2 regions of the Thermanaeromonas sp. C210 genome follow, and region 2 is predicted to be linked to the other one. Evidence: riboswitches for the same ligand, from Rfam matches in the RefSeq annotation. Region 2 holds a riboswitch; the other holds the start of a gene.

Region 1 (7,007 bases), on a different contig from region 2:
CCCCCCCTACCAGGATTAATGATCCCGGCACCAGCCCCCCGCCCAGGACGCGGTCCCACTCCCTTACATCAGACTGGAGTCTCTCGGCCCCTATTTCCGGCGCGTCCGCCAGCAGGACCGGGGAGGTGTTCTCCCCGGCGTGGGAAGAAGAAAGCCTTGCGGCCCCTTCTACTTCCCTGGTCAGGGAGTCCCAGGCTCCGCAGACCGGACAGCGTCCGAGCCAGCTCGCGCTCTCGTAACCACAGGCCTGACAAACGAAGCGCACCCTGGTCTTCATGGGGCTCACCCCCGTCTTAAGGGGCTAGGACCTCCCAGCCCGGGAGCGGCGGCGGTGCCAGCCAAGGTACTCCTTGACGCGGCCGGCCGTCAGGTTGATTATCTGGTCCTCGCCGATACCCGCCCCCCTAACCACCTGCCAGGCCCGGACGAAATTCCCCACGGCCGTATGGATATGGGCATCGCTGGATATGACCACCGGGGCTCTGTACTGTTTGGCCAGCCGGCCCAGTTGCTGGCAGCGCGGCAGGCTGCCCGGACGGCTGACCAAAAAGGAATTATTGTTGAACTCCAAAGCCTTATTGTTGGCAGCCGCAGCTTTGGCCACTGCCTCCAGGTCTATGGGGAAATCCGGATTGCCGGGATGAACTAGGATATGGACCAGGGGGTGGCTGAGGGCCGCCAGGGCCGCCCGGGTGTATTCTTCCTGGGAGCGTCCATCGAAACCGACCCCGGAATGGAAGCCGGCCAGGACGATATCCAGCCTTTCGAGGATCCCTTCCGGTACATCCAAGTGGCCCTCTTCATCGATGATATTAGCCTCTACCCCCCTCAAAATTTCTACTTCTCCCAGCTTGCGCGGCAGTGCTGTAATATTATGGAAATAATACTCGTGGGGACCGCCCGGCATGCGGAGGCCGTGGTCAGTGATGGCGATGAGCTTTAAACCTTTATCAGCCGCCGCTTCGGCCAGCTCTTTGACCGTACTGTACGCATGGCCGCTGGCCACGGTGTGGGTGTGGAGATCCGCTTCGCAGTACACCTCTACCTACCCCTTCCTGTTCTTTCCCGTCGCCCTCCAAATAAAGTATAACGCAAGATAGGCCCCTTGTCTTTGCAAAATCCTTCTAAAAAAAACCGGGCTTTATCAGCGAAATAGATCGCGCGTTCATAAATAATTCGCAGGCCGCGGGGCCATAATAGTAGTGTCAGGGTCCGTAAGGGCCGAGCCCAGAGGGTTGCCGGGTCTCCAGAGTGAGGCTCGGTAACCTTCGGCCAAAGGTTGGTACCGGGTCCCGGGGGCTCGGTACCAGCCGGCGGGCAGATCGCCGGTAGGTCCGTCAGGGCTTGCCGGCAGTCCAAGGATTGCCGGCAGGTCTGCAAGGATCACCGCCGGTCGAGCTAAGATAGTCAGGGGTGCCGCAGGCTTCTAGGCATTAGTTAGTGGGCTGGAGGTCGGCGCCTGGTCGAGAGATCCGGGTCGGCTTCTAAGGTATCCCTGATTATCGAGTCAAGGCTACGGTGAGTCCTGTAATGGTCTGGGGTAGTCGAAAGACTGCCTCGGGCTACGTAAGGATTTGTCGTAGCCGGAGCGAAGGTCCTTATGGGCTCTTTAGAAGGAAGGCCGCCATTTAAGTTTTGAGGGCGGCCTTCTATTGTTTTTCTTAAAAAAAATGGCCCAGATAACCTCTGGGCAAGTAAGTATATATAAAAAGGAGGTCAGAGGACGCTTTACTAAAGGGCTGGCGGGTAAGTGGTTTATCCTTTAATTGAAATTATAATTCATTACTGTTAAAAGTCCATGTTGTTCTCTTTAAGATTTCATTAATTTTGGAGGGCGTAGGCCGTCGCTGTCCTTTTAAAAGATGCATTGTTAAGGAGAAGAGGGCTTCGACCAGTTGGGGATCGAACTGGCTGCCGCTGCACTCCTTTACTTCTTGTAAGGCAGCCGCCAGTTCGCGCTTCTTCTGGTAAGGGCGGCTCGACGTCATGGCATCCAACGCATCGGCCAGGGCTATAATCCTGGCTCCCAGGGGTATTTCCCCCTTACAGAGGCCGCTGTAGCCGCTCCCATCCCACTTTTCGTGGTGATAAAGGACCATCTCCCTAATGGCTTGCCAGTCGTCTCCCTCGGGGAGCAGCCGGCAGCCTTCCCGGGGATGCTCATACATCTTTTGCCATTCGTCTTCGGTCAGGGGCCCCTTCTTATGCAGGATGCTACGGTCAATGGTAAGCTTGCCTACGTCATGTACCAGAGCTCCCCAAAAGGTTTGACGCACCTGGGCTTTTGGAAGTCCTAACTCCTGCGCCAATTGATAGCTGATGGCCGCCACGTGGACACTGTGGCGGTAAGTAAGCCGCGAGTGGTAATACAGGCGCTGTAGCAGAGTAACGACGGTGTCTTCCAGCACTTACCACGACATTCCTTCCTAAAAAGGCGCCCCCGGTAACGGCTCAAACAAAATAAACCTTGCTCCCAGGCAAGGCACTCCTTCCTTGCGAGCCGGCAGCCTGGCGATCATAGCCCCCCAGCGGGAGCCTTAGACCCATGGCTTTGTGCCCCTGCCTTTCGACAGGTTTACCCTGAGGCAGCTCACTTTTTTCGACGAAATTATTTATTGTTGTACCATATATTTACTTATTCGACACCGCCCTCCCGAATCCTACCCCCTGGGAGAATTCCCACCTATTCCCACCACTTGCAGATCCAGTTCCCGCGCCAGGGTTTGGACATACTGGAGGGCACAGCGCCGGCACAAGGCCTCCCCCCCCAGGATGATGAGGTTTACCGTGCACCCACACACGCCGCAGATCCTTTGGGGCTGGCTTTTGCGCAAGCACCACTCTCCCTCCTCCCGGACGACGAACTCCACTTCCTCTCCGGTCCGTATTCCCAGTTGTTGCCGCATTTCCGCCGGCAGGGTAACCCTCCCTTTGACGTCTACTACGCGCCGGTACACCTTCCTCCGCTCTTGTTCATCTTTATTTTTTGCGGGCATCTAACTCATCCCCCTTCCATCCTCCTCATTAGGGGAACTACAAAATGAAAGGTGCTGCCCTTCCCCACCTGGCTTTCCACCCCCACCGTGCCCCCGTAGGCTTCCACCATATGCTTCACGATGGCCAGACCCAGGCCCGTCCCTCCCATGGCCCGGGACCGCGCCTTGTCTACCCGGTAGAATCGTTCGAAGATCCGCGGCAGGCTCTCGGCGGGAATACCTATCCCCGTATCCCTCACCTGTACCCGGGCCCGCGAACCTTCCCGGGAGGCCGTCACCGTTACCGAACCCCCCTCCGGAGTGTACTTGATGGCATTATCCAACAGATTGAGGAGGATTTGGTCCAGGAAGTGTTCCGGAAGCCTCAGCAGGGGGAGGTCGGGGGGAAGGTCTGTCTTGAGACTCACTCCCCTTTCTTCAGCTAAAGGCCTTACCACCTCCATTACCCTTGCGACGGCCTGGGGCAGCGAGGCCCCCATCCCCACCGGTTCCGGCCTGCGGTGTTCCACCCGGGAAAGGGTTAAGAGGTCCTCGATGAGGCGCTGCAGGCGCTGGGCTTCGCTATTGATAATCCCCAGGAAGCGGCGGCTGGTCTTCTCATCGGCCAGGGCCCCCTCCAGGAGGGTTTCCACAAAGCCCCGGATGGAAGTGAGGGGCGTGCGCAGTTCATGGGAAACATTGGCCACGAATTCGCTGCGCATCTGCTCCAGACGCCGGATCTCGGTTATATCCCGCAGGGAAAGGACGGCTCCCACAATGCGGCCCCGCTCCCCCAGGATGGGGGCTCCGTGGACGCGGAAAAGGCCGGCGCTGGTAGGAAAGAGCCTTACTTCGGCCTCCGCCGGCTTACCTTTATCCAGGATCTCCTTGGCCAGCCGGTCCAGTTCGTGATTGCGGATGATCTCCAGGAGATACTTTTGCTGCATCTCGTGCTCCTTTTTCTCCAAGAGAGCCTCCGCCGCCGGGTTGCACAGCATCACCCGCCCCACCTGGTCCACGGCCACCACGGCATCAGTAAGGCTGGCCAGGATGGCTCTCACTTTATTACGTTCGTTGGAAATTTCTCGTATATTGCTGCGGAGCCGGTCTACCATTTCATTCAGATGGCGGGCCAGGAGGCCTAATTCATCATTGGTCAGCACCTCCAGGCGCTGCTCCAGATCACCGGAAGCAATCCGCCGGGTGGCGGGGAGCATGTCCCCCAAGGGACCCAGGAGGCTGCGGGCCACCAGGTAGGTGCCGCAGGTTAGGAGGATCAGTCCTCCCAGGGCGAGCTTAAAGAAACCGCTCTCCAGCAGCTTTAGGGTATATGGGGCGGTGCCTGGCGGCAGTATGGGCATGCCTTCCATCCATTGGTACCAGAGGCTGTAGCGGATGATCAGGAAGGCCAGGAAGGAATACCCCAGGGCCAGGGCGGCGACCCGGACTGTTAGCCGGCGTGCCAGGCGGTGCAATTCCCTCAACTCCCCGGTTAGTTAGGATTTTGCCCGTCCAGGAGGACGTGGGCCACGGCTATGACTCCCGGATCAAACTGCCGTCCCGCTCCACGCTCCAGGGCTTCCAAGGCTTCACCAGCGGACCGGGTGGGCTGATAGGGCCGGGGCGAAGTCATGGCGTCAAAGGCGTCGGCCACAGCAATGAGACGGGCCCCCAGGGGGATGTCGGGCCCCTTTAGCCCGTAGGGATAGCCCCTGCCGTCATAGCGCTCGTGGTGGAGGCCCGCCAGGGGGGCTATTTCTTTGAGGTAGACGACCTGGCTTAGCAGGTCTATAGTGCGTGCCGGGTGCTTCTTGACGATTTCCCACTCTTTGGGATCTAAGGGTCCCGCCTTATCCAGGACCGCCCGGGGAACGGCAACCTTGCCGAAGTCGTGGAGGAGGCCTGCTATCTCCACTTTTTGCCTATCCTCTTCCCCCATTTTCAGAGCGGCGGCCAGCTTCACCGCGTAGGCTGCTACCCGCTGGGAGTGGCCCCCCGTGTATGCATGCTTGGCATCGATAATCCGGGCAAAGAGGGAGATGGTGGACGTGAGGGGAGGATCTTCCTCCCATCCGGCCGGAGGGAGTTCCGTCATGGCCGCGGCAATTTGCTGTTCCAAGGCTTCATCCTCGGCCACGCGCTCCCAGAATCCGTCGGAGAGAATGCGGTCCGCCTCCCGCCATAGTTCAACGGGATAGGCCTTGCCTGCCAGCTGCTCTATTCGCGGCCGGATGTCCCCCCAGGCGCGGCTGGAGGAGCTGCGCAGTTGGAGGTCCAGGACGTCGCTGAGGTTTAGTATCAGAGCGCCCGTGTCGATCTGGTCCTCCTTGAGACCCCGGGGGTAGCCCGAGCCGTCCCAGTGCTCGTGGTGTTGGGCCACCAGGGGTCGGAGTTTGAGGCCCACGCCTGGAAGGTGGGACACTATGGCTGCGCCGCGCTCGGGGTGCAGGCGGATTTCCGGATCATCCTTGGCCCCGGGCTGTAAAGCCCGGTGTACAATGTGATCCGGTAGACCGATACCCCCCAGGTCGTGCAGCAGCCCGGCGTAAAAGACATCCCGCTCCCGCCCGGGCAGGAGGTTCCGACTCAGTTCCCGGGCCAGGAGGGCCACTCGCCAGGCATGGTATAGTTTATGATCGTCCTCCATATCCAGCACTGTAGCTAGTACGCCTATTAACTGGCAGAAGAGGCGGTCATATGTGCACGCCATGGAGAAAAAACCTCCCGTAAGCACCCCTAATAAAAAATCGCCCTTTATGCGGATCCTTTATCGACATAAAGAGCGATTCCTGCTTTCTCCGCCATAGTTCCCTTTTGCGCGCTATCTTTATTTTTATTTCCCTTGTACGGCCTTATTCAGGTCTTCAATTAGTTTATCCACATCTATGCCGTGGGCCATAGCCCCCTGTTCGATATTTTCAAACCGGGCTGCAGCACAACCCAGGCAACCCATGCCGTGCTCCATAAACACGGGCACGGTCTGGGGATACTTGCTTACCACTTCAGTAATGCTCATATCCTTGGTAATGGTCAAGGCTTTCACCTCCGTAGGATTGTATAAGGTTGGCGGGAGTGTGTGGGAATCGAACCCACCGCGCCCGGGACGACCCCGCGCGCCGGCTGGATTTGAAGTCCAGGCAGGCCACCAGGCCCGATCCACCCCCGTCTAAGACCCTCTCCATGCAACCGCTATTTTAGCACATCGGCCGACTTTAGGCAAGGAAGGGCCTCCTCGGCCCATCGCCACCTTTCGAGCCTAGGCCCGCTTGGCTTGCGCTCGCTCCTGAAACCCTCGCCGGCCAAACTACCACTCATCCTCAAAGCTTGAAGCGGGCCTCCCGGCAGAATTTAACCATCCTGTCTCTGTTTCCGGCCGCAGGCCTCCTTCGACCTCGGGTCCGCCTCCGCTTTAGACTTCATGAAGTTTGGCAGCCGCGAAGGCTCGCTCGCTTGCAAGCCCCAGGGCAGGCCACTGCACCGAAAAGTGGGGACCTGCCAGAGGTCCTCCTATCCGCCCGGGGTTAGCCCGGGAGGAGTTACCCCCCGAGGTAGGCCTTTTTCACCTCTTCGCTCCCCGACAGCTCTTCGGCAGTACCCGAGAGGACAATGCGACCGGTTTCCAGGACGTACCCGCGGTGGGCCACCTGGAGGGCCGTATGGACATTTTGCTCCACCAAAAGGATAGTGGTTCCGCTGCGGTTTATCTCCTGGATTATGGAAAAGATCTCCTTGACCAGCAGGGGAGCCAGTCCCATGGAGGGTTCGTCCAGCAGCAGGAGCCTGGGGCGCATCATCAGGGCGCGGCCGATGGCCAGCATTTGCTGCTCGCCGCCCGATAGAGTCCCGGCCAGCTGTTTCTGGCGCTCCTTCAGGCGGGGAAAGTGGCGCCACACTTCCTCCAGAGCGGAGACCACCTCCCGCCGCTCCCGCCTAAGGTAAGCGCCCAGCTCCAGATTCTCCAGCACCGTCAGGTTGGCAAAGATCCGCCTCCCCTCCGGCACGTGGGAAATACCCATCTTGACCACTTCTTGG
Region 2 (7,007 bases):
TGCAGCAATTCCTCCCGGCGTTGCCGCAGGAAATCGGCGTCGGCGGGTGCGGCATATATGGTGTAAATTTGACCTTCCGCCACCCGTTGCAGGGCGCTGCGGGTGATGTCCAGGACCACTTCCGGCGCCAGCTCCACCTGCCGTCTGATTATCTTGGCCGCGACCTCCAGGGCCAGGCCCAGGATGTCCTCTTCTGCCGCCCGCAGGGTATCCCGGTAGGCCGCCCGGGCTTCCTCCAGAACCTTGCCCGCCTGCCGGCGTAAACCCTCGGCTTCCTCCCGCAGGGCCTCCGCCTCGGCCGCACCAGCTCGGAAGCCGGCCTTTCGCCCTTCCTCCCAACCGGCCCGGTACCCTTCTTCCCGGGCCCTGGCCTTGAGCTCCTCGGCCTCCTCCCGTGCCGCCTGCAAAATAAGGTCGGCCTCGCGGCGAGCATCTTCCAGGAGGGCAGCTGCCCTCTCCCCGATCCGGGGGTCTTCCCCGCAGCCGGACCCTTCCCCGTCCTCCCGCCACCACCTGGACATCTCCCGCACCGGAACCTCGTATTCTCCTCCCGGCGCGGCGACCTCCTTGATAACCCTAGACCACCACAGCATCCTGTCCACCCCTGGCGATAATAATCTCCCCGGTTTCGTCCAGGCGGCGAATGATCTGAACTATCCGCTGCTGGGCAGCCTCTACGTCCCGCAGCCGGGTAGGACCCATATACTCGATGTCCTCTTTGAGCATTTCCGCCGCCCGCTTGGAAAGGTTGCGGTAGATGCGGTTGGCCACTTCTTCGCTGGCCGTCTTCAGGGCCAGGGCCAGGTCCTTCATGTCCACTTCCCGGAGAACCCGCCGGATGGAATTGTCGTCCAGGACAATGATGTCCTCAAAGACGAACATGCGCTTGCGTATCTCGTCGGCCAATTCGGGATCTTCCTGCTCCAAGGATTCCAGTATGGTGCGCTCGGTGGCCCGGTCCACCCGGTTAAGGACGTCCACGAGGGCCTTTATCCCGCCCGCCACGGCGAAGTCCTGCCCCACCACGGAAGAGAGGCGCTGCTCTAGAATCTGCTCCAGTTCCCGCACCGTTTCCGGAGAGGCCCGCTCCATGAGGGCCAACCGCTTGGCCACATCGGCCTGGAATTCCTCCGGAAGGGAGCTTAGCACCACTGCCGCCTGTTCCGGCTCCAGGTAGGCCAAAATTAGGGCGATGGTCTGGGGGTGCTCGTTATAGAGGAAATTCACCAGCTGCTTGGGGTCTGCCTTGCGAATGGTGTTAAAGGGCCGAATCTTGGACGTAGCCATCAGCTTCTTGATAATCTCGGCCGCCCGGGCGGGACCTACCGCCCTCTCCAGCACCTCCCGGGCATACTTTATGCCGCCCTGGATAATGTACTGCCTGGCCTCATGGAGCTCCCAGAATTCATCCACGACATGCTGTTTGGTCTCCGGGTCTACCGTGGTGGTGTTGGCGATCTGGTAGGTAACCCGTTCCATGTCCTCCTGGGGCAACTGTTTTATGACCAGGGAGGACAATTCGGGACCCAGAGTTATGAGAAAAATGGCGGCCTTCTCCAGGCCGGTTAGTTGCCTCTGCCGCGCCACTTTTACAGTTTACTCCTCCCTCAACCATGCTCTAAGGAGCTGGGCCACATCTTCCGGATGCTGCCGTACCAGCTCCCGCAGCTTCTCCTGGCGGGCCCGGCGTTCTATCTCCTCCCGTCGCTCTTCTTCACTGACGGCGACCTGTTCTTCCGTCACCCGGGCACCCGGGAGGGGCAACTCCACCCCCGCCAGGGGCTCCGCGACGGGTGCCGCCCGGCGTCGCCGCCATACGATGAGGAGTACTATGAGGAAAATCAGTAGGGTCAACCCGGCTGCCGCCAGGCCGGCATATAAGAGGATCTGGTGCCGGCGGCGCTCCGCCTCCTCGGCAGCCGCCATTTCAGCCGCAGCCCTCTCCTGCCAGGTGTTGTCGAAGGCCAGGCTCAAGACCGCTATCTGGTCGCCCCGTTCAGGCTGGTAGCCCACCGCCGCCTCCACGATCTGGCGGATCTGCTCTTCCCTGGCAGGGTCCACCGGCCCGTTGACGGCTACGGAGGTGGAAAGCCTCCTTATCTGGCCCGGAGCGTATACGATGCGCGTCTGGGTTTCGTCCAGCTCGTAGTTACGCGTGATGTCGGATTTCTCGTAAGTGCTGTTTTCCGGCATTACCACCGCGTAACCCGGCGGCTCCCTGTTGGGATCGCCCGCCGGCCCGCCGGCCGCACCGCCGGTGCCCTGCTCGGTTATAACTTGCTCACTGCGGAGGGCTCCCTCGTCACCCCACTCCTTACGGAAGACTTCCTGCTGGTTAAAATCAAGCTCCGCATTCACCATCACTACGGCCTGCCCGGGACCCAAAATCCTGGTGAGCATGTTTTGAATCCGCTGCTCGAGGTCCTTTTCCAGGGCCTGCTTGAGCTCCTGTTGCTTTTGCTGCTGGGCGGTGATGGGGCCGCTTTCACCCTCGGCCAAACCCGCGCTCAAAACATTGCCCTGGGTATCAATGATATGCACATTTTCCGGTTTAAGACCTTCTACGCTGGCCGCCACCAGCTGCATTATGCCCTGGACCTGCTCGGGCCGGAGACGGGCCAGGGGTTTTAGCTTCAAGACGATGGAGGCCGAGGGCGGGGCCTGCTCCTCCAGGAATACGCTCGGCTGGGGCAGCACCAGGTGAACCCGGGCGTCCTCCACTTCTTCCAGGGAAGTAATGGTGCGCTGCAGCTCCCCCTGCAGGGCCCGCTGGTAGTTAATGTGCCGTTCAAAATCGGTCATACCCAGTTTATTCTGGTCGAAGAGCTCGAAGCCCAGGGTCTGCCCGCCCAGTACACCGGCGCTGGCCAGGTCCAGGCGCGTCTCGTAGACTCTGTCCTGGGGCACCAGGATGGTGGTCCCCTCATCGGCCAGTTGAAAGGGGATGTTCATCTCCTTCAGCTTGGCCACCACCGCGGCCGCATCTTGCTGGTCGAGGCCGGTAAACAAGGGTGCATACTTAGGCCTTATTAACCACGTGATAAATAAAGTGCCGGCCACCAGGCTTGCTACGACCACCACCAGCAGGGCCGACCGCCTGGAGGGTGTAAGGTTGCTCCAATAACCGGTCACTTTTTGCGGTAGGTCCTGGAACTTCATCCCCCAACTCCTTACAACTGCATCCGGAAGATTTCCTGGTAAGCTTCCAGCACTTTATTGCGCACCTGCACCGCCAGCTGGAGGGATAAACTAGCTTCTTCCAGGGCGAGGGTCACCTGGTGGAGGTCCTGCACCTGCCCGGCCAAGTACTGGAAGGTAAGCCTATCGGCCTGTTTCTGGCTTTCTTCCAGCTCCCTTAATTTGGCGGCCAGTATCTCGCCGAAGGACGCCGCCAACTGCGCTGCGCCGGACCTGGCAGGGCCTTCCTCGCCGGGAACGAGCTTTCCCGCCATGGGCATGAGCATGGAGACTTGACTGGATAACACGGGTGCATCCCCTCTCCTCGGTAAAGCCTTCTATCCCAATTATACGCGGCCGATCTCCAAGGCCTTCAGGGAAATACTTTTGGCGGCGTTGAGAACCGTGGCATTAGCTTCATAGGCCCGCGCAGCGGTAATCAGATCTACCATCTCGTTTACCACGTTGATGTTGGGGAAGGCCACATAGCCCCGGGCGTCCGCATCCGGATGGGAAGGGTCGTATACCAGCCTTGGGGGCGTGCTGTCTTCCACAATGGCCGCCACCCTTACGCCGCCACCCGGCCATTGGGTCCTTTGCGGGGCCATAGCCGCCTGCAGGCGCTCGGCAAAAACGGCAACCCGCCGGCGGTAGGGACCCCCCCCGGCCGTGCGGGTGGTGTTGATGTTGGCCAGGTTACCGGCTATCAAATCAATGCGCAAACGCTCTGCCGTCAGTCCCGAAGAGCTAATGGCCAGGGCGGGAAGAAGTTCCACCCCTATCGCCTCCCTTCGCTAATAACATGCCGCAGCATCCCCAGGCGGCCGTTTAGCTGGTGTACCAGGAGGTTGTAGTTGAGGGTGTTCATGACCAGCTCCACCATTTCCCGATCCACGTCCACATTGTTGCCGTCTTCCCTCATGGAAGTGGTCCGCTCCTGTTCGACCCGCGGCTCCAGGGAAAGAGCGTCCTGCGGAAGGTGCCGGGGATGGGTGCGGTAGAGGGGCAACCCACCTCCGCCGTTTAAAGCACGCCGTAGTTCGTCCTCAAAGGTCACGTAATAACGCTTGAACCCCGGCGTGTTGACATTGGCGATGTTGTGGGCAATAGTTCGCTGCCGCAGGGCGGCAGCGTCCAGGGCTTTGCCCAGTACCTGCAGGGTAGGCGTCATGAACACCTAAAATCCCCTCTTTTTCTTTTTTTTTCGTCTTTCTCCGCCTAATTTAGTTTAATAAGAAATTGGTAAAATGTGTATCCGACCACCGTCCTAATTTTCTCTGGGACTACGGTCCCCAAGAAGGGCGCCTTAGTAAAAAGGCCTGCTCCTCCCAAGGGCAGGCCTTTTCTCCCACTCCAGGAACGGCAGCCTGGCGATCTTAGCCCCTTGCTTCTTTAAGGAGCCGGGGCCGTAGACCCATGGCTTTGCGCGCTTCCCCTTTCGGAGAGCTTGCCCTTGACATAAACTTCCTGGAGTAAAAAACTCTTACTGTTTGACTGGATAGATTCAACATCTATTGGCAAAATCCTGCACCGTTCGCCAAATTTTAGGTAAAAAATTTTGGCCTCAACCGTATATGAGGGCCTCTTTATCCACGTACAGCTCGCACTCAGCAGCCTCGTTTCTTAGGCCCTCTACTTGTCCCAGGGTCTGGATGCGGTACATGGCCGAACGATACCAATTGATGCGCGGGGGGAACTTTAGGAAGGGAAAGGTCTTCTTAAGGCTGGGAAGAAGGTAATCCCAGTTCACGTAGTGGTTGAAATCCTCGATAATGTCGGTGATGGTGACTTTAAATTTGCCCACCAGAAGCTGCTGGAGTTCATTCCATTTCCTGAGGGAAGACTCCGCATGGGTAAGGCCGAAATAGCCGGCACACCCTTCTCCCCTCAAGCTGAGAAGCCCCCGACCTAAACAGACCTCGAGTGCCTCCAGGGTTTCCGGGGGATCGGTAGTAAAGGTATGGAAGGAGCCTACGTACTCCTCGGGCAGCTTTTGGCGAAAGTCGTACCTCCGGGCCTTTACCGGGAGCCGGTTTTCCTCCGCCACCTCGTTAATGAAGTCGATAAGCCGGTCGTCGATTTCCAGGACGACCACTTCCTCGGGCATCCCCGAGAGCCCGGCGGCCAAGCTTACGAGATCGTCATCGCCCAACACCAGCAGCCGTTTCCCCGCCAGGTCCCCCCGGTCCGCCATAAGGGCTATTCTGCTCACCGTGGTTTCCGCCGTCACAAAGCCCTGATCGTATTCTTTGATGGGCTCCGGACGCCGCCCCGCAATTTCTACGAAGCGCCGGTATAATCCCTCCAGGTCCTGCCACGACACCCCCCGGCCCAGGCAGCCAGGGCAGACAAAATCTTTCTCCGGTTCTATTCCCTCCCTGACCGCCATATCCTTTCCTGCGGCAGTAAAGGTAAGGGAGCCATCACCCTCCATTTTTACCCAGCCCCGCCGGTGGAACAGATCAACGGACGCGGCCACCACGTTAAAGGGCAGGCGCGACCTCTGCACTACCTCCCAAAAGTGGGACGTCACCAGAAGGCTGGAAATAATCCCCTCGATATCCCTCTCGGACACCGGTATCCCCGTCTCTTCTTCAACTTCGCGAGCAATCTCTTCCTTCAGATCCATAATCTTCCCCCTCTCTCCCAAACATCAAAAAAGGGAAGCCCGCGTAGTGCCTCCCCGTTTTTTCAGTACACCAAAGTTTTAACATTTACAGGCCGCATCCGTCAAGCGCCTTCAGGAGAGATTACGGCCTTCCACCTTTATTTTGCCAACCCTTTTATTCTCCACCGCGCCTTCCCCCAGAAAGCTGTCCAGGACGAGCCTGCGCAGTACCACCTTGTCCCCCTGAACTTCAACGGCCACATGGTCCCCCGCCTCCCAGGCCAGTAGTTCCCTGATCTCCTTGGGTATCACTATCTGCCCGCGGCTGGACAGCTTGGTGATGGCAATGTGACTGGCCACTACTGACGCCTCCCATCCCACGCGCAGCCCTAACTTCCTTTAATCCCCGGCCGTATTGCTTCCCGTCAAGGGGTGTCCTAACCCCCTCTTAGAGCAGCTCCCTCGGCACCCCGCTTCCCTGGCCGGCTAGCCCTGCAGGTTCAGGTTGCCGGCCTGGGTATCGGAACTGCGACTCTGGCCTTTCTTAACTGCCTCTTCCCAGGCATCCCGCAACCCCTGGAGCAGTTCGATAACCTCTTCTACCATATCGGCCTTTTTGTTTATGTTGGCCTGGACCAGGTACCAGTGCATGAACTCGTAAAGCCGGTAGAGCTGGCGGGCCACCTCCCCGGCTTCAAAGTTCAAACCGGCCATGAGCTCCGCCAGTATCTCCTGGGCACGGATTAAGTTCTCGTTTGCTCTTCCGTAATCCCTGTCTTTTAAGGCTGTCAGGCCCTGGCGGCAAAACCTGAGCCCTCCATCGTACATCATAAGGACCAGCTTTTCCCGGGAGAGGGTAAACACCTGGTTTGTTCGATAGGCCTGATAAGGGTTGTTGAGGGCCATCTCCTTCACTCCCCACCGAATACCTGATGAGAGGCCTGCGCCATGACCGTCCGGCCGCCCAGCGCCGGCCCTTCCCCTCCCCAGACCGGCCAACCTCTGTCGCCCGTCTCCGGCACGCCGGCGGGCTCTTTTATATGAGGGCGTCTATAATGAGCCCCACCACTTGCTGCATGCGGGAGGCCGCCTCCAGTATGTTCTGGGGAGGTATCCTCCGGATGACTTTCCCTTCCCCGTCGATGATATAGACGTACAATTCGCCGTCCTCTTCGTTGAGTTCAAAGCGCAACTTGATATTAAAGGCGTCAACCGTCTTGTT

What was found. A riboswitch is a leader RNA that binds a small molecule or an ion and turns the genes downstream of it on or off. The one in region 2 is predicted to bind cyclic di-GMP.
Region 1: it holds a riboswitch for cyclic di-GMP, as region 2 does, so the genes downstream of both, TAMC210_RS07320 (HD-GYP domain-containing protein) here and flgB (flagellar basal body rod protein FlgB) in region 2, are expected to answer to the same signal.

The regions. Positions count from the first base shown of each region.
Region 1 is NZ_BLWF01000002.1:632,673-639,679, reverse strand. Features, by position in the region: gene radA (DNA repair protein RadA) at 1-277, opposite strand, end outside; gene TAMC210_RS07325 (phosphatase) at 302-1,039, opposite strand; gene TAMC210_RS07320 (HD-GYP domain-containing protein) at 1,773-2,408, opposite strand; cyclic di-GMP riboswitch class I at 2,500-2,590, opposite strand; gene TAMC210_RS07315 (AbrB/MazE/SpoVT family DNA-binding domain-containing protein) at 2,661-2,996, opposite strand; gene pnpS (two-component system histidine kinase PnpS) at 3,002-4,450, opposite strand; gene TAMC210_RS07305 (HD-GYP domain-containing protein) at 4,468-5,685, opposite strand; gene TAMC210_RS07300 (DUF1858 domain-containing protein) at 5,809-6,009, opposite strand; tRNA gene TAMC210_RS07295 (tRNA-Sec) at 6,040-6,139, opposite strand; gene TAMC210_RS07290 (ABC transporter ATP-binding protein) at 6,512-7,007, opposite strand, start outside.
Region 2 is NZ_BLWF01000004.1:413,235-420,241, forward strand. Features, by position in the region: gene TAMC210_RS12395 (FliH/SctL family protein) at 1-593, opposite strand, end outside; gene fliG (flagellar motor switch protein FliG) at 577-1,587, opposite strand; gene fliF (flagellar basal-body MS-ring/collar protein FliF) at 1,597-3,159, opposite strand; gene fliE (flagellar hook-basal body complex protein FliE) at 3,171-3,485, opposite strand; gene flgC (flagellar basal body rod protein FlgC) at 3,525-3,953, opposite strand; gene flgB (flagellar basal body rod protein FlgB) at 3,956-4,348, opposite strand; cyclic di-GMP riboswitch class I at 4,536-4,639, opposite strand; gene TAMC210_RS12425 (bis-aminopropyl spermidine synthase family protein) at 4,742-5,806, opposite strand; gene TAMC210_RS12430 (AbrB/MazE/SpoVT family DNA-binding domain-containing protein) at 5,918-6,145, opposite strand; gene fliS (flagellar export chaperone FliS) at 6,272-6,691, opposite strand; gene TAMC210_RS12440 (flagellar protein FlaG) at 6,822-7,007, opposite strand, start outside.